DNA from 4 places in the Clostridium sp. TJA038 genome. Region 2 is predicted to be linked to each of the others. Evidence: riboswitches for the same ligand, from Rfam matches in the RefSeq annotation. Region 2 holds a riboswitch; each other region holds the start of a gene.

Region 1 (6,200 bases), 230 kb from region 2:
TCAGTAGATGATTCATTAGTATTAGAAGGAGCGCCACCTCCACAGCCGATTAATGTTCCCATAGTTAAAGCTGAAATTAAAATAAGTGCTAACCCTTTCTTTTTCATAATATATCCTCCCTTATTTTACTAGAAAATTTGATGTAATTTTAAGTAAATTATAACATATTATGGAAATTAAACAAGAGAAATTTGTTAAAAAAAATTAAATAAAGTATTATTTTATATTTGTTCAGTTAAAATTTATATATTATACAAATAAAATGTTAGAACATTTTAGTAAAAAAATATATAATATAAACTAGGAAAAGTAAGGAGTGATTATGTGGCTACTATTAAAGATATTGCAAAAAGTGCTGGTGTTTCCATAGCTACTGTATCTAGAGTTTTAAATTTAGATGAAACTCTTAACGTATCTGAAGAAACTAGAAAAAAGGTAATGGAAATAGCAGAAGAATTAAATTATATACCTGTAAAAGAGAGAAGAAGTAAGATGAAAAATTATACTATAGGTATAGTTTATTGGTATACAGAAATACAGGAATTAAATGACCCATATTTTCTTTCAATTAGAATGGCTGTGGAAAAGAAATGTAATGAAGAAAAAATTAAATTTAAACCTATAGATTTTCAAAAGATTATAAATGAAGGAACTAAAGAATATAGAGAGTTAGATGGAATATTAGCAATTGGTATATTTAATGAGGAAGAAATAAACATAATGGAGAAATTATCTAAAAACATAATTTTTGTAGATTCTTCTCCTGATGAATGGAAATACGATTCTGTAGTTGTAGATTTTAAGTATGGAGTAAAGCTTTCTTTAGATTATTTAACATCTTTAGGTCATAAAGATATTGGATATTTAGGAGGAGAGTCTGTTACTCATAATGGAAGTGAACCTATTAAGAAGGTTAATTATAGAGAAAAAACTTTTAAAGAATATATGGAGAAAATAGGCAATTACAGAGAGGAATGGGTTTTAAAAGGAAAATTTTTACCAGAACATGGATATGAACTTATGAAAAAAATATTAAAAGAAAAAAATCTTCCTACAGCATTTTTTATAGCTAGTGATCCTATGGCTATAGGAGCTTATAAAGCAATATTTGAAAAAGGGTTAAGAATACCTGAAGATATAAGTATATTAGGTTTTGATGATATATGTACTGCTAAATTTTTAACTCCTTCTTTGACAACTGTAAAAGTTTTTACGGAGCATATGGGGAATATTGCTGTTGATACTCTTTTAGAAAGAATGAGAACAGGACGGGAAATATCAAAAAAAATAGTTTTACCTGTTAAGTTAATAAAAAGAGAAAGTTGTAGAGAAATATAGTTTAATACCATAAAAGAGACTAAAAGTTTTACTAAAGTCTCTTTTATTTGTCCCTAATTGAATAGAGCTTTGATTTTTTCTATATTCTTTATGCAGGCTTTATAACCACATAAATAAGCTTCTTCTAATTTATTTATGTCCTTTTCAAAACTTTCAATAGCTTCCTTTTCTTCTGGTCTTATTATAATAGCTTTTCCTTGCTTTTCTAATTCTTCACAAAATCTTACTGTTTCATTATATTTTATATGTCTTGTTAAAAAAGAATCCTTTAATTTAGGATATTTAGAGCCTACTATTTTAGAAGCTAATTTATTACTTTTTTTTAAGGTCTTTCTATAGCTTTTTGGTCTAGTAAGTATTATTAAGTGCTTTTCATTTCCATCTTCTATAGCTTTTTTTATTGGGATAGGGTCTAATAAGCCACCATCATAATATTCATTTCCATTTATTTTTATAGGCGGAAATAAAAGTGGAATAGCGCAGGTTGCTCTTAAAGCCATATATTTATCATCTTTAATTTTTCCATTTAAATATTCAGTTTTACCTGTATTTGCATTAGTAACTCCAACTAAAATCTCTCCTTTGTAATTTAAAAGATTATCAAAGTTGTAAGGATAAAGATTATTTGCTAATTCATCAAATACAAAATCTAGTCCAAAAATACTTCTACATTTGAAAATGTTATTTAAACCTAAATATCTTTTATCATTTCTATATTTTTTTAATATTTCAATATTTCTTCCCCTTTGATTAGAAAAGTATGAAAAACCATTAGTTATTCCAGCAGAAACTCCAATACAGTAGGGAAAGGTTATATTATTATCAAGAAGTGCATCCATAACTCCAGCACTAAAAATTGGGCGAAAAGTTCCTCCTTCTAAAATTAAGCTAACCATATAATTTCCTCCTAAAGTTTATCATATATTAAAATTATAGTACTTATATAAAATAAATTCAAAAGGAGTTATTGATAAATAATTGAATATATGATATTATTTGGAATATAATTTTATAAATTTGCTAGGGGAGCTAGTTTTATATCTAGCTGAGAGTAGAAATTAAATTTCTTGACCCTTTAACCTGATATAGATAATTCTAGCGTAGGGAAGCCTAAGGTATTAGTGTATTTAATTTTAGCATATATAAGCTTATGGCTTATATATGCTTTTTTTATTGAAAGGAGATAATATGTATAAATTATATAATGCATTAACAATTGCAGGGTCAGATAGTTCAGGAGGAGCAGGTATACAAGGTGATATAAAGACATTTTCTGCAAATGGAGTTTATGCAATGAGTGTAATAACTTCAATAACGGCTCAAAATACTATGGGAGTTTTTGAGGTTATGGATATTAATCCTAGTATTATAAAAAGACAAATAGAAGTTATTTTTGAAGATATAAATGTTGATGCTATAAAAATAGGGATGGTTTATAAAAAAGAGTCGATTAAGGCAATAAATAAAGCCTTAAAAGAAATAAGAAATTTACCTAAAATAATTTTAGATCCTGTTATGATATCAAAAAATGGATTTAAGCTTTTAGAAGAGGAGGCTAAAAGTATTTTAATAAAAAATTTAATACCTATATCAACTTTAATAACTCCAAATATACCAGAGGCTGAAGAAATTTTAGGGATAAAAATATCTAATTTAGAAGATATGAAAAGAGCAGCTTATCTTATTAAAAAATTAGGAGTAGAAAATGTTTTAATTAAGGGAGGGCATTTAAAGGGAGAAGCTACAGATGTTTTATATGATGGAAAGGAATTTACTTTTTTTAGAGAAAAAAGGATAATTACAAAAAATACTCATGGAACAGGTTGTACTTTATCATCAGCTATTACGGCTAATTTAGCTAAGGGAATAGACCTTTATAATTCAATAAAACTTGGAAAAATTTATGTTACAGAATCAATAAAAAATAGCTTAGAACTTGGAAGAGGAATAGGTCCTTTGCATCATTTTCACAAATTTTATTAAAGTTTAAGAGATTTAAATAGGGGGATTTAAATTGAGATTTAAAGAAAAAAAGTTATACTTAGTAACTGATTATAACCTTACATTTAAAGAGCTTTTAGAAAAAACAAGAGAGGCTTTAAAAGGAGGAGTTTCAATTGTTCAGTATAGAGCAAAAAATAAAAATACTAAAGAAATGTGTAGAGAGGCTTTAGAATTAAAAAGGCTTTGTGAAGAATTTAAGGCATTATTTTTAATAAATGATAGAATTGATATTGCTTTAGCTATAAATGCTAAGGGGGTTCATATTGGGCAAGATGATATGGATATTTTATTAGCTAGAAAAATATTACCTAAAGATTCAATTATAGGAGTTACAGTACACAATAAAGAGGAGGCTTTAAAAGCTATTAAGGGTGGAGCAGATAATTTAGGGGTTGGAGCATTATTTAAAAGTAGTAGTAAAGAGAATATAACTTTAATAAATTTAAAAATCTTAAAAGAAATAAGAGCGGTTTCTCCTATTCCTATTTATGGCATAGGCGGGATAGATACTCATAAATTAAGCAAGGAAATTTTGGAAAATGTAGATGGTGTTGCTGTTATATCTTCTTTATTAAAGAGTGATAATATAGGAAATAAAAGTAGAGAATTTTTAAATATAATGAATAATTTAGAATATTAAATATAAAAGATGAAATAATTAAAAGAGATTCTTAAGTTTTAGAATCTCTTTTTATTTAAATTTTATTTATAGTATAATATTTATAATTTAAATTCTTTTATATAAAATATTTAAATTATAAAACTTAAAAGTTAGGAGAGGGATATGGTAAGAGAGAAATTTAAGGTTTTAAATAATATTTTTGGATATAGAAACTTTAGAAAAGGGCAAGAAGAGGTAATTGATAAAATTTTAGGTGGAAATGATGTTTTTTGCATAATGCCAACAGGGGGAGGAAAGTCCCTATGTTATGAAATACCAGCTTATATTTTTAAAGGGACAACTCTTGTGATTTCTCCTTTGATATCGCTTATGAAAGATCAGGTTGATAATTTAAATTCTTTAGGAATAAAGGCAGACTATATAAGTGGAGGAGTAGAATTTTCAAGTGTAAAAGATATAATTTCAAAGTTTATAAAAGGAGATATAAAGCTTCTTTATGTTTCTCCTGAGAGATTAGAAAATAAATATTTTTTAGATAATATAAATAAGGCAAATATTGAACAAGTAGTAGTTGATGAGGCACATTGTGTATCAATTTGGGGACATGATTTTAGAAAAAGCTACGGAAAAATAAGACCTTTTATTGATAAATTTAAAAAAAGACCGATTATTACAGCTTTTACTGCTACTGCAACAGAATTAGTTATGAAAGATTCAATAGCTCTTTTAGGTCTTAAAAATCCTTTTATTTATAAAGGAAGTTTTAGTAGGGATAATCTAGAAATAAACGTATTAAAAGAAGTTGATAAATTAGAAGTAATAAGTGAAATTATAAGTGAATATTCAGAGGAATCTGGAATAATCTATTGTTCTACTAAAAGTGAAGTTGAAGAACTTTATAAGTGTTTAGAATATAGAGGGAAAAGTGTAGGAAAGTATCATGGTGCTTTAAAAGAGGAGGAAAAGAATTATTATCAAGAGGAATTTTTAAAAGATAATATAAATGTAATGATAGCTACAAATGCTTTTGGTATGGGAATTAATAAGCCAGATGTTAAGTTTATAATACATGCTACTTTTCCTAAGAGTATAGAAAATTATTATCAAGAGATAGGAAGAGCTGGAAGAGATGGCAGAGCTTCTAAATGTTATCTTCTTTATTCTGAAAAGGACATAAGAATAATGGATTATTTAATAAGTTCTACTACAGAAATTTCAAGAAGAAATATAGAGTTTAAAAAGCTTGAAAAAATTATAGAGTTTTGTAATTATGATAAATGTTTAAGAAAGTATATTTTGGATTATTTTGAAGAAGAAAATTCTATAAAGTATTGTAACAATTGTACTAATTGTTTAAAAAGTAATGATTTAGTTGATATGACTTTAGAAGCACAGAAAATATTATCTTGCATATATAGAACAAAGGAATCTTTTGGTGAGAGTGTTTTAATAGATATTTTAAGAGGGATACATGGACAAAAAATTGAAAAATATAAGTTATACGAGTTATCTACCTTTGGAATTATGAAAGAGTATACAAGTAAATACATAAAAGATATAATTAATGAACTTTTAGCTATTAAAGCCTTAGAAAGAAGAAAAGGAACATATTCTATGGTTAAATTAAACAGAAAATCAATAGCTATATTAAAAGGAGAAGAAAAGGTAGTCTTAAATGTAAACAAAAAAGAAGAGGAGATTTGCAATGATTTAGAACTTTTTAAGAGATTTCGCATTTTAAGAAAGGATATATCAAGAAAAGAAGGTATAAAACCTTATATAGTTTTTACAGATTCTATGATTATGGAAATAATAAATAAAAATCCTAAAAGTAAAGAGGAGTTAAGGGATATAAGAGGTCTTGGAGAACAAAAGATAATAAAATATGGTGCATTTATTCTTACAACTTTAAGAGATTATGATAGATATAAAAAAAGGAGTTAGGTTTTTACTAGCTTCTTTTTTATTTAAAAGAATATTTTGTCATAGAACATAACATAAAGAGAATATATTTAAGATAAAGGAGGGATTATAATGGATTTTAAGGAGCTTATAAAAGTTGATAGGGAAAAACATAATAAGCAAAGGTTTAAAGGAACCTTTCTTGATTATTTAGATATTATAAAAAATGATAAAGATATTATAAAACTTTCTCATAAAAGAATTTATGACCTTATTTTAGAAAAAGGCTTTGAAATATTGAAACCAGAAGAAAATATAAAAATAAGAAGACTCT
Region 2 (6,200 bases):
AAGCTTATGAAAGGATGATAAAAAATGAAGAAGAAATCAGTTGGAATTACCATGGCGGTCTTCTTATTAGGGATTTTTATGGGAGCTATTGATTCTGGAATAGTTTCTCCTGCAAGAGATATTATAGCTGATGGATTAAAGGTTTCACAAAATGCTAGTGTGTGGGTTGTAACAATATATACTTTAGCCTATGCAGTATCTATGCCACTTATGGGGAAATTATCTGATAGGTATGGAAGAAAAAAAGTTTATATGGTTTCAATATCACTTTTTTGTCTAGGTTCTTTACTTTGTGGTATATCAGATTATGTAAATAGCTATACTTTTTTACTTGTTTCAAGAGTTATAGAAGCTATAGGTGGTGGTGGTATAATGCCAATCGCTACAGCATACATAGGAACATCATTTCCAGTTGAAAAAAGAGGCTCAGCCTTAGGAATGATAGGTGGAGTTTATGGAATAGCTACAGTTGTAGGACCAACCTTAGGTTCTGGAATACTTTCTATTTTCGGTGATAAAAACTGGGGGTTTTTATTTTTAGTAAATGTTCCAATTAGTATAATTATACTTTTTATGGCAAGAAAATTAGAAGAAAATACTTCTTCTAAGGGAGTTAAAAAATTAGATGTTTTAGGTTCTTTAGTACTAACAGTATTAATACTATCCTTAATGTATGGAGCTACTAATTTAAAATTTTATGATTTTATTAATTCAATAAAATCCTTAGAGGTTTGGCCATATCTTTTAATATTTATAATATCAATTCCAATATTAGTTTTTGTAGAAAGAAAAGCAGAGGACCCTGTAATAAACTTATCTTATTTTACAAATAAAGAAATAGCCATAACTTTAATTTTAAGTTTTGTTGTAGGTTGTGGATTAATGGCTACAGTATTTATTCCTCAATTTAGTGAAAATATACTAAAAACTCCAATGGGAAGTGGAGGATATATAGTTACTATTTTTGCAATATTTGTTGGAATAGCAGCTCCTTTAGGAGGAAAATTTATTGATAAAATAGGTGTTAAAAAAGTGCTTTTAATAGGGATGGCCTTAGTTATTATAGGAAACCTCTATCAAGGATATATAACAACTAAACATCCAGGAATTTTTAATTTAATTGTAGGTTTAGGTATTATGGGCTTTGGTTTAGGATTTTCTATGGGAACTCCAATAAATTACTTAATGCTTAGCTTAGTTCCAGATAATGAAGCTACAGTTGGACAATCAGCAGTATCTTTAGTTAAATCTATAGGAATTGCAGTATCTCCAAATATTCTTATTAATTTTATCTCTGATGCAGGAAGAAAGGTTCCAGAAGCATTACAAAAGGTTATGCCACCTTTAGAGGATGGAATGTCTAATGTTATGAACTCTTTAGGAGGAGGTTCAAATTTTTCAAACTCCATAGGAAATGCTAGTGTAACTAATATTTTTAGCATTATAAAAGAAATGGTAAATGGACAATTTATAGTGTTAAGAGATAAATTTTTAAATAATCCTAATGTTAATATAGAGGCTATAGAAAAATCCTATATGAAAAGTTTAGAGGGAGCTAAAAATGCTATAGAAACTGCCTTTCAAAGTACAATGAATACAGGTTATACTAAGTTGTTTTTAACTTGTTCTATTATAGCTTTAATAGGATTTATATTAACATTATTATTAAATAATGATTTAATAACTATGAAAAACAGAAAAATGGAAAAAAAGGAAAAAATTAATTGATAAAATTTAATTTTTAAGGTATGATAAATAAAAACAAATAATTTTAAGATATTGCTAGGGGTGCCTTTAAGGCTGAGAGGAATTTAAATTCTAACTCTAAGAACCTGATTTGGTTAGTACCAACGTAGGGAAGTATATTTTAATCTTATATTTTTCATACTAAAAATATTTTATGATTAATTAGAAAATATATTTTAAAAGGTTTAGCAATAAAAGCTAAACCTTTTTTGTTGGTGTAAATAATCTTAAAAATAAGAAAAGAGGTGAGAATATGATTGTTAATGGTAAGTATTTAGAAAAGAATAATATAAATACAGTACTTGATTTATTGAACTTACTAGAAATAAGTAGTAAAAGAGTTGTTGTTGAAATTAATAAAGATATAGTTCCTTCAAATAAGTACAATGAATTTATACTTAATGAGGAAGATAAAATTGAGATTATTGCCTTTGTTGGTGGAGGATAGTATTAAGAGAGGAATATATGAATATAAAGGTTAATGAAAAATGGAGAGTATTAGAGGAAAAAATAACAGTGTATTCTTTAAAAGAAAAAGAGTTTTCAGATTCTAATATTATTATATTAAATGGCTTTCCTGTTGAAGAGGACAAGTTTCTTGAAGAAGGAGATAGAATTGTTTTTATTAAAAAGGGAGCAATGCCTAAAAGAGAAGAGTTAGAGGAGCTTATGATATGTAGACATACTCCAGGAGTTTATGAAAAACTTAAAAATCTTAAGGTATTAATAGCAGGTTGTGGAGGACTAGGTTCCAATATTGCAATTTCTTTAAGTAGAATAGGCGTTGGAAAAATAATTTTAATAGATTTTGACTTAGTGGAACCTTCTAATTTAAATAGACAACAATATTATATAGAGGATATTGGAGAATATAAGGTAAAGGCTTTAAAGAAAAATTTAAAGAGAATAAATCCTTTTATAGAGGTTTGTGATTTAAATTTAAAGCTAGAAAAGAATAATATGAAATTATTAAATAAGGGGGACATCATATTAGAGGCTTTTGATAGAGCAGAGAGTAAAGCTTTATTGGCTAATTATTTCTTAGATAATATAACTGATAAGTTTTTGATTTCTTCTTCTGGTATGGCTGGTTTTTTTGATTCTAACTTAATAAAAACAAAAAAGATAACAGAAAGATTTTATATTTGTGGTGATTTTATAAATGAGGCTAAGGAAGGGTGTGGATTAATGGCACCTAGAGTAGCTATATGTGCAAATCATATGGCAAATCTAGTTATAGATATAGCTTTTAATAAAATTTAAAAATATACTTAATCAATAAATTATATAATATTTAATTTAGTATAAAAGGAGTAGAGTATTTTGGATAAATTAATAATTGGTGGAGTAGAGATAAAAAATAGGCTTTTTGTTGGAAGTGGTAAGTATCCTTCAAATAAGATGATAAAGGATATTTTAAAGGGAAGTGGTGCTAATGTTATAACTTTAGCTTTAAGAAGAATAGATTTAGATAATAAGGAGGAAGATATTCTTCAAAATATACCTAAGGATATAATTTTGCTTCCTAATACATCAGGTGCTAAAAATGCTGAAGAAGCAATTAGAATAGCTAAAATAGCTAGAGCTATGGGCTGTGGAAATTGGATAAAAATAGAGATTATATCAGATTCTAAGTATTTACTTCCTGACAATGAAGAAACAATAAAGGCTACAAAGATATTATCAGAGGAGGGGTTTATAGTTCTTCCTTATATGTGCCCAGATCTTTATGTAGGAAGAAAATTAATAGAAGCTGGAGCAAAAGCTATAATGCCACTTGGAGCACCTATAGGAAGTAATAGAGGCTTGAAAACAAAGGAACTAATTCAAATAATGATAGATGAATTAGATATTCCAATTATAGTTGATGCAGGTATAGGAAAACCATCACAGGCTATGGAAGCTATGGAGATGGGAGCTGCAGCTTGTTTAGTTAATACAGCTATAGCATCTTCTTGCAATCCTGTAAGCATGGCTAAGGCTTTTTCTATGGCAGTAAAGGGAGGAAGATTAGCTTATGAGGCTAAATTGGGGAATGAATCAAAATTTGGAAATGCCTCTTCTCCTCTTACTGGTTTTTTAGGATAGGAGATGGTTTTCTTTGAGTTTTTATGAAGTAATAAAAAAATATAGAAATTTTGATTTTTACAAATATTTTTCCTTAGTAAAAAAAGAAGATATTTTAAAAAGTATTTATAAAAGAAATAAGGATTATTATGATTTATTAAATTTACTTTCTCCTTTAGCTGAAAGTCTTTTAGAGGAAATGGCTAAAGAGGGAAGAAATCTTTCTTTAAAATATTTTGGGAAAACAGTATTAATATATACACCTATGTATATTTCTAATTATTGTATAAATAAATGCTCATACTGTGGCTATAATATAGAAAACAAAATATTTAGAAAAAGGCTAAGTAAAGAAGAAATAAAAATAGAAGGAGAATTAATTTCTAAAGAAGGTTTTAAGCATATTTTAATACTTACAGGCGAAAGTAAATATCATACTCCAGTAGAATATATAGAAGAGGCTATTAAGATTTTAAGTAGTAAATTTCCATCTATTACAATAGAGGTATATGCAATGACAGAAAAAGAGTATGAGAGAATTGTTAAAGTAGGAGCAGAGGGGCTTACTATTTATCAAGAAACTTATGATGAAAGTGTATATGAAAAGGTACACTTAAAAGGTCCTAAAAAAAATTATAAGTTTAGATTAGATGCACCAGAGAGAGGGATAAAAGCTGGAATTAGAACTTTAGGAATTGGTGCTTTATTAGGATTAAGTGATTTTAGAATAGATGCATTTTTTACAGCAATGCATGGCAAGTATTTAAGAGATAAATATCCTCATATTGATATAAGTTATTCACTTCCTAGAATTAGACCTTGTTATGGAGGAAAAGAAAATTTAAAGGAAGTTTTAGATAAAAATTTAGTTCAAGCCCTTTTAGCTTACAGACTTTTTGATCCACAAGGAACTATAAATATATCTACTAGAGAAGATAGAGAGTTTAGAAAAAATTTGATTCCTTTAGGTGTTAATAAATTAAGTGCTGGAGTTTCTACAGAGGTTGGAGGACATTCTTTAAAAGAAAAAGGAACAGGACAATTTTATATAAGTGATGAAAGTTCTGTTGTAGAAGTTAAGGACTTAATAAAAAAACAAGGTTATCAACCTATATTTAAAGATTGGCATAGATTTTAGGAGTTAGGTATGTTTTTAATAACAAATAGAAATTTAGTATGCAAGGAAAAATACTTTAAAGTAATAAAAGAAAGTGCTAAAAAAGGAATTAAAAATATAATATTAAGGGAGAAGGATTTAAATTTAGAAGATTTAATAGAAATTTATAGGGAAATAAAAACCGTAGTGAGTTCTGATACAAATATAATTATAAATTCTAATTTAGAAGCAGTTAAAATTTTAGGAGAAAAGCATATTCATTTAAGTTTTAAGGATTTTATAGAAAATATAGATAGGCTTAAAGAACTTCAGGTTGGAGTTTCTGTTCATTCTCTTAAGGAAGCTATTTATGTAGATAATTTAGGAGTTTCTTACATCTTAATATCTCCTATTTTTAAAACTAAATGTAAAGAAAAGGTGGAGCCTAAAGGTGTTAATTTTATAACTGAAGTTAAAGAAAGAGTAAAATGTAAGGTTGTTGCCTTGGGAGGAATAAACGAATTAAATTTTAGAGAGGTTTTAAAAAGTGGTGCTGATGATTTTGCCTGTATGTCTTCAGTATTTATGAGTAATAATATAAAGGAGTACTTAAATTCTTTAAATATAGGTGTTGATTAAATAAAAGAGGTAGCTTATATAATTATCTATTTACTTATGGTATAATTTATATTAATTAATAATTACAATTTGTTATTGAAGGAGAAGTTTATTATGTCATTTGAAAGAATAGATATATCAGATAGAAGTGAACAAGAAGGAAGAAATTGCGTTATATTATATAACTTTGGAAATAAAGAGTTAAAAAAAATACAAAACTTTGCTAGAATAATGGGAATAAAAGACCAAATAGTTTTAAGCTCTAAAAATGGAGAAGAAGTAATAAAAGATATATTAGATAATGAAATGAAAGCTGTTCAAGGAGAAGGGGTTAAAGAGAGGGCTATAATTTTTAATGCAATAGCACCAGGTAAGGTTCATATCTTTTTAGAGAATTTAAAAAAGGTAGGAATACAAAGACCTTTAGTTGCAATGGTTACGGAAACTTCTATTAATTGGACTATAGATGTTTTAGTTAAAAATCTAATACTTGAAAGAAAAGCCTTAAAGTCTGGTGATATGACAACTCATGAGGTTAAATAAATATTAATTAAGGGGATGAATTTTAAAATTCATCCCCTTAAATATATAAAAAAAGGAAGGAATAATATGAAAATTTTAAAAAGTGAGAAAGAATTTGAAGATTTTGTATTAGAAAAAGGAATAAGAATTG
Region 3 (6,200 bases), on a different contig from region 2:
TTCTAAAAGTGGAATTTTAGCTACCATTCCCTCTGCTGGAGTTAATTGATATTTTCCTCCTAAAGGCATAAGAACTGTTCCTCCACCTATAGTTGAATCAAACATTTCAACTAACCCCTTTTGACTACAAACATTTAAATCACTTAAGGATTCTAGCCATTTTTTCCTTAAATCACCTTCTTCAACATTGTAGGGATAATTAGATGGTGCTTTCACTATTAAAGAAATTTCTTCCTTTGCTCCATTTGTATCTAAGAAACTTCTTTTTATATCAACTATTGTTTTTCCTTTCCACCTCATTATTAATCTCTCATCCTCTGTAACCTTAGCAACAATTGTAGCTTCTAAATTTTCTTCCTCTGAAAGCCTTATAAATTTCTCTGCTTCTTCCTTAGAAACAACAACTGCCATTCTCTCTTGTGATTCTGATATAGCAAGTTCCGTTCCATCTAATCCTTCATATTTTTTAGGAATTTTATCTAAATCTATATCAATTCCTCTACAAAGTTCTCCAATAGCTACAGACACTCCTCCAGCACCAAAATCATTGCATCTTTTTATCATTCTTGCTACTTCTTTATTTCTAAAAAGCCTTTGAATTTTTCTTTCTGTTATAGGGTTTCCTTTTTGAACCTCTGCTCCACACTTATTAATTGATTCTTCTGTATGTTCCTTTGAAGAACCTGTAGCTCCTCCTATACCATCTCTTCCTGTTCGTCCTCCAAGAAGTATTACTACATCTCCATTTTTAGGCTCTAATCTTACAACATTTTCTTTAGGAGCTGCTGCTATTACTGCCCCAATTTCCATTCTTTTAGCAGCATAATTTTCATGATAAATTTCAGCTACTTGTCCAGTTGCAAGACCTATTTGATTGCCATAAGAACTATATCCACTAGCTGCACCTAAAGTTATTTTTCTTTGTGGCAACTTTCCTTTTAATGTTTCACTAATTGAAGTTGTTGGGTCTGAAGCTCCAGTAACTCTCATAGCTTGATAAACATAACTTCTACCTGATAAAGGGTCCCTAATAGCTCCTCCTAAACAAGTAGCAGCCCCTCCAAAAGGTTCTATTTCCGTTGGATGATTATGCGTTTCATTTTTAAACATTAAAAGGTATTCTTCTTTTCCTTTATCAGTTTCAATTTCTATATTTATAGAACAAGCATTTATTTCTTCTGAAACATCTAAATCCTCAAGCTTTCCTTTTTTTCTTAATTCCTTCATAGCTATTGTTGCTAAATCCATTAATTTAATTTCTTTATTTTTTAACTCTTTACCATAAACAAATTCCCTTGATTTTTTATAATTCTCAAAAGCTATTTTTATTGGCTCTGAATATTTTCCCTCTTCTATTAAAATATCCTTTATTACTGTTTCAAAGGTTGTATGCCTACAATGATCTGACCAATAAGTATCAATAACCTTTATCTCAGTAATTGTAGGATTTCTTTTCTCCTCTTTAAAGTAATCTCTTATTAACTTTAAGTCCTCTAAAGTCATGGCTAAAGCTTTATCTTTATGGAAATTTTTAATTTCCTCCTCACCTAATTCTAAAAATCCTTTTAAAACCTCTACTTCTTTAGGTTCACTTAAATCCTCTTCAAAAACTTTAGAAAAAGGACTAACCTCCCTTGAATCAATAGGATTTATATAATAAGATTTTATTTTATTTATTTCCTCTTTTTTTAAATTCCCTTTTAAAACAATTATCTTTGATGATTTTACAAAAACTTTTTTTCCTTCATTACGAAGCATTATACATTGCATAGCAGAATCAGCTCTTTGGTCATATTGGCCTGGTAAATATTCAACGCCAAAGGCATATTCATTTTCTTCAAGTTCAAATTCTTCTTCATAAACTCTATCTACAGGAGCTTCTGATAAAATACTCTTTAAAACACTTATATATTGTTCTTTATCCATTTCTCCTAATATGTATTTATTTAAAACCCTTACTTTTTCTAAAGAATTAATAGCTAAATTTTCTTTAAAATCCTTAAATAATTTATTACCTTCAACATTAAATTCTTCTTTTTTTTCTACAAATACCATCTTTATACCAGACATTTTAATCCCCCATTCAAAACACGAACATTATTAATGATTAATTATTAATCATTCGTTATTTTAACCATAACACCCAAAACACATATTGTCAATATTTAAAATTATTTAAACATTCGTATTTTTAACTAAAAATATTTATAATAACACTTTTCTTAAAAAAATAATTCGTCTTTAAATAAAAGAGAGATATATTAATTTTTAATATATCTCTCTTTTATTTAATCTTCTCTTAAAATATTTATATCTTTACCCTTTAAAATTTTATTCATATTTCTCATAGAACACATTTTTCCACACATTGTACAACTATCTTCATGCTCAGGAATAGATTCTTTTCTATATCTTAAAGGCTTTTCCTTATCTATAGCTAGAGAAAACATTTCGTTCCAATCTAAATTTTTTCTAGCGTAACTCATTTTATTATCTATATACCTTGAATTTTTTATTCCCTTTGAAATATCAGCAGCATGTGCAGCTATTTTAGTTGCAACTATACCTTCTTTAACATCTTCTAAACTAGGAAGTCTTAAATGTTCTGCTGGTGTTACATAACAAAGAAAATCTGCTCCATGAGAAGCTGCAATAGTACCTCCTATAGCACTTGTTATATGGTCATACCCTGGTGCTATATCGGTTACTATTGGTCCTAAAACATAAAATGGAGCACCATGACATAACTTTTTTTCTAATAATACATTAGCTTCAATCTCATTAATTGCCATATGTCCTGGTCCTTCTATAATTACTTGAACATTTCTATCCCATGCTCTTTTTGTTAATTCACCAAGAGTAATTAATTCCTTTATTTGAATAGCATCTGTTGCATCAAATATTGACCCTGGTCTACAAGCGTCTCCTAAGCTTAAAGTTAAATCATATCTTTCACATATATCTAATAATCTATCAAAATATTCATAAAAAGGATTTTCTTTTTTATTTAATTCCATCCATGCAAAAAGAAGTGAACCCCCTCTTGATACTATATTTGTAATTCTTTTATTTCTTTTAAAGGTTTCAATAGTCTCTCTATTTAACCCTGCATGTATAGTAACAAAATCAACTCCATCTTTTGCATGTTTTTCTACAACCTCAAAAAACTCATCAACAGTTACATCTTTAAGCTCTTTATCGTAAAATCCAATAACATCATAAATTGGTACTGTACCTATCATAGCTTTAGAAACTTCCACAAGCTTTTTTCTAAAGGCATAAGTTTTTCCATAATTACTTAAATCCATTATAGATTCTGCCTTCATCTCTATAGCTTTCTTAACTTTTTCTAATTCTAAATCTATATCAGAACAATCCTTTGAAACGCCTAAATTAACATTTATTTTAGTTCTTAGACCTTGTCCAACTCCCTCTGCACTTAAACTTTTGTGATTTTTATTAGCAGGTATTACAATTCTACCTTTAGACATTAAACTTATTAATTCTTCAAGGCTAATACCTTCTTTTTCTGAAACTATTTTCATTTCTTTTGTAACTATGCCTTTTTTAGCAGCATCCATTTGAGTTGTATAATTCATATTAGTTCTCCTTATATTAATTTTTTAACTGCGCAGTTAAATTAAATTAGGATCCTAAAAAAATAAAAGCTTGCCCTAGGGCAAGCTTAATAAACAAGATAAAACTATATTTATTAAAAAATAAATAAAAATTTCACTTACTGCTTCCCTACGGTAGTACTAACTACATCAGGTTTTAAGGGTTAGAATCTATCCTCTCAGCATAAAAATGCACCCCTAGCAATTAATATTAAGTTTTATTTTTTCTAAATTATACTATTATTTCTATATTTTTTCAATATACTACATAAAAATATATTTTTATATTAAAAATTATTTCTATTTATATTGTAAATACAAATTCCTGAGATTGCTCCCATAATAAAAATAACTGCTAAATCCCAAAGCTTAAAAACATATAGTCCAAAATAACGAACAATTAAAATTAAAGCTAAAGCAACTACTATATGAATTACAACTTCTAATTTTGGTTTCTTTTTAAGTCCACCAACTATTTTATCAGTTATCCCTTTCTTCTTATCTAATAAACCATATAATAAAGCAAAAATTACTGTCGATATAACAAAAACTAATGCTTCTAATATATTTTGTAATAAAAGCACTTTATCCATAAGCCTCTTCCCTTCAAATATTCTTTAATAAAAATATTATAACATTCTAAATAATATGTGGTAAGTTTGTAAAGAAATTAAAATTTATGTATACCTTATAAAATTACCCTTTGTTTTTCATATTAAGATTTTCCTTAAAAGAAATAATAAACATCCCTAAAAACAAACCATTTAAAATCGAAACTACTACTCCACCTATTCCATAAGAAATATTAAATTCTCTAAAAATAAAGTAACTAAAAAATACTACTAAAAACATTATAATAGAAATACTAAAATAATATTTTATCTTTTTTTTAAAAGATATTCTTTTTATAAAGACTATCTTTCTGCTATCTTTAAGGGTATACAAAAAAAATACTATTATAAATATTCCAATTAAAGTACTTCCATGTTGAAAAAACTTATATCTATATATTTCATATTCTCCTAAAAATAAAATCTTCTCCCTAAGGTAAGGAATCTTCTCAACAAAGAATCCACTATTATGGGTAAAAGCATCCCAAAGCACATGAGTTGCCATTCCTAATATAGCAGAATAGATAAAAACTATTACTTCTTTTAGAGAATTTAATGAAAATTTCTTTTCTCTTAAATAAAAGTACCATTTATCAAAGGGGTTAGGTAAATTACTTATAAGTTGTGATTTAATTATATTATGAAAAACATAGGCTAATAAAAAACATAAAGGTAAATTAAGTAGAAAAAATCCTAATAATTTATGTCCTAAATTTCCATAAGGCCTAAAATTTATAAAATATAAAAAGTCTGGAGCCATACTTCCTAAAATTAAGGCAGTAATATTTAATTTTTTATTTTTCAAAAAAACTACAGCTGCTGGATGTGCTAAAGTAAAAGGCATATTCTCCTCCTTAATAAAATTAAATTTTATTAAATAAATAGCAAAAAATAAAATAAATCCTATATTTTTTTACTAAATAAAGCTAAATATTTTAATTTTCATTATATTGTTTTTATTGAAATTTCTCCTGAGTTTAAATAATCTATTTCTCCATTTTCATATTTAACAACTAAGGCACCATTTTCAGTAATATCAGTTGCTACTGCTTTATTTAACTTATTATTTTTATAAAAGGTAACTTCCTTTCCTAATACTAATGATAATACCTTATACTCTTTCATTATGTCCTTATCTTCTAAATTATTGCATAAAGCAAAAAGTTCATTTAAAATTTCTGCAATCATTCTATTTCTAGTAACTGTAGGCTTTTCTCCTTGAAATAATGAACAGGCTGAATGTTTTATTTCATCAGGGAAACTATCTTCCTCAGTTTTAAAGTTTATACCTATGCCAATTACAACATTCTCAACTCTTCCACTTTCAAAATTACCTGTTGCTTCAGTTAATATACCACAAAGCTTTTTACCATCTAAAAATATATCATTTACCCACTTTATCTTAGGCCTTTTCTTAGTTAAATTTTCTATTGCCCTACAAACTGAAATTGCAGTAGCTGTAGTTATATGTATAGCCTTTGAAAGTTCTATATTAGGTCTTAAAATTACACTCATATAAATTCCTTTTTGTGAAGGAGAAAAAAATTTTCTTTGAAACCTTCCTCTTCCAGCAGTCTGCTCCTCTGCAATTAAAACAGTTCCCTCTGGTATATCCTTATCCATTAAAAGCTTTTTTGCCTCTTGATTAGTAGAATCTATAACCTTATAAACCTTTATATAATTTTCTCTATACTCTTTATTTAAAAATATTTTTATTCCTTCTGCTGATATTAAATCATTTTCCTTTGTAAGTTTATACCCTTTATTTGTAACTGCTAAAATATTATATCCTTCTTCTCTAAGAGACTTTATATTTTTCCATATAGCTGCCCTAGATACAGATAGTCTTTTAGCTAATTCTTCCCCTGATAAGCTTTCATCTCTATTTTCCTCTAATATTTTAAGTATAGAATCCTTAAGTGCCACTTAATCTCCTCCAATCAATACTCTCTATAAAAACTTATTCTTTTAA
Region 4 (6,200 bases), 210 kb from region 2:
TGACAGCATTTTCATTTTTATGATAAGCACTTATTCTTATGGAGTTACATTTTTTCTCTTTAGCCATTTCTTCTATAAAATCTATCATTTTTTTACCATAGCCCTTACCTCTATGTTCTGTAGAAACAGCTATTCTATGAAAAGATAAAAATGGACCATCTACTTGCCATGAAATATCATTATAAACATCATAGGCATAGTCATTTACTGTAGCTACTGCTACTATTTCTCCTAATACCTCTATTCCATAAAGATGATTATTAAAAATATCTTTCAAAATTATTTCTGTATTGGGATAATTTTCATTCCAATTATAAAGACCCCTTAAATTCATTTCCTTTACAACATTATCATAAATACTTTTAACTTTTTCTAATTCTTTTTCTTCTATCAATCTTATTTTCATTTTCCTTATACCTCTTACTAAAAACTAATTTAAAATAATGCCTAATTAAACAATTAACCAAAACTTACCCCATGTTCATATCTCCTTTAAATGTTAATAATAAAATAACTTTAATTATGTAAAGTTCTCTTTACATAAAACCCTCTTTAAATCCACTTAATTACTTATCGTGGAATAATTTTATTTTATTCAAAAGGAAAAGTCAAAGAATTTTTTGTTAACATTTTTCTATTAAAATTTTATTAACATTTATCTTTTAATTATTTTTTTGATATACTCTATTTATAGAGAGGAAGTGGAATTTATGTTAAAAAAAATTAATTTTCATACTCATACTAAAAGATGTAAACATGCCCTTGGAGAAGATGAGGATTATATTAAAGAAGCCCTTAAAGAAAATTTAAATACCTTAGGTTTTAGCGATCACGCTCCTTATGCTGACAATAGATTTTCTCTTAGAATGAACTTCAATGAACTTTGTGAATATAAAGATTCTTTAGAGAAATTAAAAGATAAATATAAAAATTATATAAATATAAAAATAGGTTTAGAAATAGAATATTTGCAAACAGATGATTTTTATTATAACTACTTAAAAAATGAATTAAAATTTGATTATTTAGCTCTAGGGCAGCATTTATTTTTAAATGAGGAAGGAAATCTTAAAAATACTTACAATTTAGATAGCACAGAGGATTATATAGATTATGCAAAAAGTATATCCCTTGGAATAAAAAGTGGTTACTTTAGTTTTATAGCCCACCCTGATTTAATCTTTATAAATAATTTCCCTTGGGATGAAAATTGTGATTTAGCCTGTGATATTATAATTTCCTATGCAAAAAGATATAATTCTATCTTAGAATTTAACGCTAATGGCTTTAGAAGAGGAAAGAAAAAATTTATAGATGGAGAACGTTTTGCATATCCTTATGAAAAGTTTTGGGAAAAAGTTTCTTTGTCTAATGTAAAAGTAATAATTAATTCAGACTGTCATAATCCTAAAGAAGTCTTTGACTCTTATGTTTATTATGCTTATGAAAAAGCTAACTCACTTAATTTAAATCTAGTTTATGACATATAAATTTTCTTTTAAACTTTCTATTTTTATTTAAAAAATACAAATTTAGATAATATTTTTCATTTAATAGTAAATATTACTTGACCAAAGGTAAATTTATATATAAAATATATTTAGAATTATTTCATGTGCTAGGGGTGCCTATTGGCTGAGAGATGATATTTTTATCATTAACCCTCAACACCTGATCTGGTTAATTCCAGCGTAGGGAAGCGTTTAGGGCTGTATTTAAACCAGATCTTTAAAAAGATCTGGTTTTTTATTTAAAATATTTAAACTCTCCCTTAGCACAATTAAAGTTTAAGAAGGGGGGACTGAAAAACTATGATGTCATTTTCTCAAATAATAAATGATTTTATTCAAAGTTTTTCATCAATTAATTTAGGAGGAAATTTTAAGGAGATTGTAACTAATCCAATGACAATTCTCGCTTTAATAGGGGTCCTAATTATATTATTTTTACTTATAAAAGCTAAAAACATAAAATTTGATGCAAAAATGCTTACAACTATAGGAATTGCTTTAGCTCTTACTGCTGTTTTAAATATGCTAAAGATATATAAATTTCCACAAGGTGGAGGAATAACTTTAGGTAGCATGATTCCTATTATACTAGTTGCTTACGCTTATGGTCCATTAGTTGGAATGCTTACAGGATTTTTATTTGGGATAATATCCTTATTTATAGACCCATATATTATACATCCTGTTCAAGTTCTTTTTGATTATCCAATTCCATATATGGCTTTAGGAGTAGCAGGTTTCTTTAAAAATCATAGAATGTTTGGAGCTATAGTTGCGATATTTTTAAAATTCTTAGCTCACTTTATTTCAGGAGTAGTATTCTTTGGTTCTTTTGCACCTGAAGGAATGTCTCCAATTTTATATTCATTCTTAGTAAACGGTGCATTAATAGGCGCTGATGGATTAATATGTATAATTATTTTAAGCATATTACCTGTAAATAGGCTTATTAAGGCCATAAGACCAAAAAACATAGCAAATAACTATGCTTCTTAAAATACTAGGGTTAGATTATTTAATTAATCTAACCCTTTTTATTTCTTTAGTAAAGAATTATACTATAATTAAGAAATTTAAAGTTATATCAAATTTAAAGGAGGTACTTATGAGTATTAATCATGGTGCTAATTTATTTGATTTATCAGATAAATTAGGAGTAAATAAAAACGATATAAAAGATTTTAGTTCAAATATAAATCCCTTTGGTGCTTCTAAAAAAGCTAAAGAAGCTATTTTAGAAAATATAGATTTAGTTTCTATTTATCCAGACCCTAAATATAAAAAATTAAAAGAATCCATTTCTTCATATTGTAAATGCAAGGAAGAAAATATTATAGTTGGTAGTGGTGCTACTGAGCTTATATCATCTTTTATAAACATTATAAATCCTAAAAAAGCACTTCTTTTATCTCCCTCTTATTCAGAATATGAAAGTGAATTAGAAAAGATAAATTGTAAGGTATATAAATTTTTTGCAAGGGAAGAAGATAACTTTAAAATAGATTATATAAATCTTATAAATCATATAAACTCTTCAAACTTTGACTTAGTCATAATTTGTAATCCTAATAATCCTACAGGCTTTGCCTTTTCAAAAGATGAAATAAAAAATTTAATAAAAAACACCTCAACATTTTTTATGGTTGATGAAACCTATGTAGAGTTTACAGAGCCTGAAATTTATTCCTCTACTCCTTTAATAGATGAATTTAATAACCTTTTTGTAATTAGAGGAACTTCTAAATTTTTTTCAACTCCAGGAATAAGGTTAGGCTATGGACTTATTTCTAATGAAAAAATAAAAAAATCTATTTTAGAAAAATTAGACCTTTGGAACATAAATATTTTTGCCACAACTATGGGAGAAATTATGTTTAAAGATTTTGATTACATATTATCAAATAACCATAAGTTAAAAGAAGAAATGGAGTATCTTTTTAAAGAATTAAATTCAATAAAAGACTTAAAAGTTTATAAAAGTTATAGTAACTTTATCCTTTGCAAAATTAAATCAAAAAAAATAAATGCTAAAAATCTTTATGATGAACTTTTAAAAAAAGATTTAATAATTAGAAACTGTACTTCCTTTGAAGGTTTAAATGAATACTTTTTTAGAGTGTGTTTATTAAAACATGAAGATAATAAACTTCTTGTAGAAAATCTAAAAGAAATATTTTCTAATTTAAGTTAAATAAAAGGTTATAAGCATAATTAAATTTAATTATACTTATAACCTTTTATCTTTATAAGTTAAACTATAAGAAACATAACAGCAATTATTATATAAACAGCTAAAAGCTGAACTCCTTCAAGCCAATTAGATTCTCCATCACTAACTATACGATTAGCTATAAGAACAGATACTATTAAAGCAACTAATTCAAACTTATTAAAAATAATACTCATAGGTTCAAAAATAAGGCTTAAAAATATTAAAACTGGAGCTACAAATAATATTATTTGTAAACTTGAACCTATAGCAATCTCTACAGAAACATCCATTTTATTTTTCATAGCCATTATTATTGCAGTACTATGTTCTGCAGCATTTCCTATTATAGGAATTAAAATTATTCCTACAAAAAATTCACTAAGCCCTAAAGTTCTTGTCATAGGCTCTACAGCCCCTACTAAAAATTCACTTTCTACTGCAATAATTATAGTAGCTACTATAAGAACTATTATAGATTTTTTTAAAGACCATTTACTCTCTTCTTCACAATCCTCTCCACTTTCTATAGCATATATATCCTTATGAGTAAAGAAAGAGAATACTAAACTTAAAATATATATTATAAACATAACTAAAGCTACTATTACACTTAAACTTTCATACTTTGTATTTAAAAATTCTATTTTTATAGTATGCATAAATATAGCAGGAATAGTAAGACCAATAACTGCAAATAGTAACATACTTGAACTATTCTCCATAATCTTCTTGTTAAAACTTTGAGTTTTATATTTTATTCCTCCAGCTAACATACTAGCTCCTAAAACTAAAAGAATATTTCCAATTACAGACCCTGCAATAGATGCTTTAACAACATCAAACAAGCCACTTTTTAAAGCAAAAAAAGATATTATAAGCTCTGTTGCATTTCCAAAGGTAGCATTTAAAAAACCTCCTAGCTTAGGTCCTGTATAAAATGATATTTCTTCTGTAGCCTCACCCATAAGCCCTGCTAAGGGTATTATAGCTAAAGCTGATAATAAAAATCTAATAGTCGGTGAAAAGTTCATAAATTCTCCTATAATACTTATAGGAATGAATATTAAAAGTAATTTTAATATTTTCATCTTTAGTCCTCCATATAAACAAATTTTGCTAAAACAATTATAACATTTTATTAAAAAATTTACATTTTATTAATACACAAAATTTTAGTATTACATAAAGTTAATATACCCAAATTAGATTTTTATATAAATTTTTAAAAAATTACTTTAAAAAGCAAAAAAAACGCTCTTTTAAGCGTTCTTTTAATTAATTACATATCTACATTATGAAATAACTTTGGCAATATTTTTTCTACTATTTTAAAATATCATAATTTTGCGACAATTTCAATAATTTTATTCAATTAATTATTTTAATCAAAAAATTAATTTTTATTCTAATATTCTTTCTTCAACTTTTCCATCTATATCTTTAAAATCAATTCCTAAGATTTTTCCAATAGTAGGTCCATGATTTACAATACTTCCTCCCTCTAAAACAACTCCCTTTTTAATTCCTTTTCCAAAAGCTATTAAAAAAGTTTCATAATTTTCTTTTTTAGGAGAGTATCCATGAACTGCTTTATAAATATGTTTATCTTTAATAAATTTAGTTTCTTCAACAACTTTCCCAAAATATTCATTGGAAAAATAATATCCTCTCCCCCCTTCAACCATAAAAGTACATTCATTATTTGCCCCTTCTTTAATGGCTTCTTCTTTAGTTAATATTCTTTCTATAACTCCTTCTCTTTTTAGCTTATTTAAAATTTCTAAAGCTTTATCTTTAACCTCTTTATTTTCATCTTTTAAATAAATATAAGCAGAACCTCCACACTCTTTAGAAATAACCTTAAATCCCTTAAGCTTACCTTCCTTTATATTTATTAAATTTGCATCTTTAAAAGCACTATTTAACCTTATGACTTTATCTGTATTTATTGCACTATGGTCCCCTAATAAAATCAAAGTAGTATCTTCATAAATTTTAGCTTCTTTTAAAGCCTTTATTATTTCTCCAACTCTTAAATCATGTCTTTTTAAAGCTTCTAAGGCTTCTTTACTAGAATATCCAAAATCATGTCTATTAGAATCTACATCTATTAAGTGAATCATAGTTAAATTTGGTTTATATTTTTTTATAGTTTCTATTGCACAGGCTGTAGCAAAATCATCTAAATATGGCTCTTTTATTCCTTGTCTAATATGAGAAAACTTTTTATTCATATTAAATTGAAAAATTTTACTTCCTGCTAAAGCAGACATTACTATTTGATTTTGCCATGGTTTTGTTGTAAAAATTTCAGGCATGTTATAATCAATCTTTACCTTTCCTGTAACAGGCCAAAGTATAGAGGCTGTTTTAAGTCCTTTTTTCTTAGCTAAAGTAAATAAAGTTTCTCCCTTTATTTTATTTCCATACCAATTCCAATTAGGATTTTCTTCTTTAAAACTTAAAATAGTATTATT

Evidence for each region. Region 2 has a riboswitch for thiamine pyrophosphate ahead of thiS (sulfur carrier protein ThiS). Riboswitches for the same ligand answer to the same signal wherever they lie in the genome.
Region 1: linked by a shared signal. The riboswitch ahead of thiD (bifunctional hydroxymethylpyrimidine kinase/phosphomethylpyrimidine kinase) and the one ahead of thiS (sulfur carrier protein ThiS) in region 2 are both predicted to bind thiamine pyrophosphate.
Region 3: linked by a shared signal. The riboswitch ahead of thiC (phosphomethylpyrimidine synthase ThiC) and the one ahead of thiS (sulfur carrier protein ThiS) in region 2 are both predicted to bind thiamine pyrophosphate.
Region 4: linked by a shared signal. The riboswitch ahead of thiT (energy-coupled thiamine transporter ThiT) and the one ahead of thiS (sulfur carrier protein ThiS) in region 2 are both predicted to bind thiamine pyrophosphate.

Annotation. Positions count from the first base shown of each region.
Region 1 covers NZ_JBZEFA010000001.1:858,639-864,838, forward strand. The annotation lists gene mglB (galactose/glucose ABC transporter substrate-binding protein MglB) at 1-107, opposite strand, end outside; gene AC4FQV_RS04105 (LacI family DNA-binding transcriptional regulator) at 325-1,338, shown strand; gene AC4FQV_RS04110 (patatin-like phospholipase family protein) at 1,392-2,234, opposite strand; TPP riboswitch at 2,351-2,462, shown strand; gene thiD (bifunctional hydroxymethylpyrimidine kinase/phosphomethylpyrimidine kinase) at 2,527-3,321, shown strand; gene thiE (thiamine phosphate synthase) at 3,353-3,982, shown strand; gene recQ (DNA helicase RecQ) at 4,127-5,908, shown strand; gene AC4FQV_RS04130 (serine protein kinase) at 5,999-6,200, shown strand, end outside.
Region 2 covers NZ_JBZEFA010000001.1:625,060-631,259, forward strand. The annotation lists gene AC4FQV_RS03010 (MFS transporter) at 25-1,728, shown strand; TPP riboswitch at 1,775-1,876, shown strand; gene thiS (sulfur carrier protein ThiS) at 2,000-2,194, shown strand; gene thiF (sulfur carrier protein ThiS adenylyltransferase ThiF) at 2,212-3,009, shown strand; gene AC4FQV_RS03025 (thiazole synthase) at 3,070-3,834, shown strand; gene thiH (2-iminoacetate synthase ThiH) at 3,848-4,951, shown strand; gene AC4FQV_RS03035 (thiamine phosphate synthase) at 4,961-5,548, shown strand; gene AC4FQV_RS03040 (DUF3783 domain-containing protein) at 5,642-6,070, shown strand; gene AC4FQV_RS03045 (thioredoxin family protein) at 6,137-6,200, shown strand, end outside.
Region 3 covers NZ_JBZEFA010000003.1:174,416-180,615, forward strand. The annotation lists gene AC4FQV_RS07850 (phosphoribosylformylglycinamidine synthase) at 1-2,070, opposite strand, end outside; gene thiC (phosphomethylpyrimidine synthase ThiC) at 2,289-3,599, opposite strand; TPP riboswitch at 3,728-3,827, opposite strand; gene AC4FQV_RS07860 (hypothetical protein) at 3,905-4,210, opposite strand; gene AC4FQV_RS07865 (DUF4184 family protein) at 4,314-5,072, opposite strand; gene AC4FQV_RS07870 (biotin--[acetyl-CoA-carboxylase] ligase) at 5,174-6,154, opposite strand.
Region 4 covers NZ_JBZEFA010000001.1:833,273-839,472, reverse strand. The annotation lists gene AC4FQV_RS04005 (GNAT family N-acetyltransferase) at 1-406, opposite strand, end outside; gene AC4FQV_RS04000 (histidinol-phosphatase) at 711-1,490, shown strand; TPP riboswitch at 1,611-1,715, shown strand; gene thiT (energy-coupled thiamine transporter ThiT) at 1,812-2,507, shown strand; gene AC4FQV_RS03990 (pyridoxal phosphate-dependent aminotransferase) at 2,617-3,702, shown strand; gene cax (calcium/proton exchanger) at 3,762-4,811, opposite strand; gene AC4FQV_RS03980 (alkaline phosphatase family protein) at 5,124-6,200, opposite strand, start outside.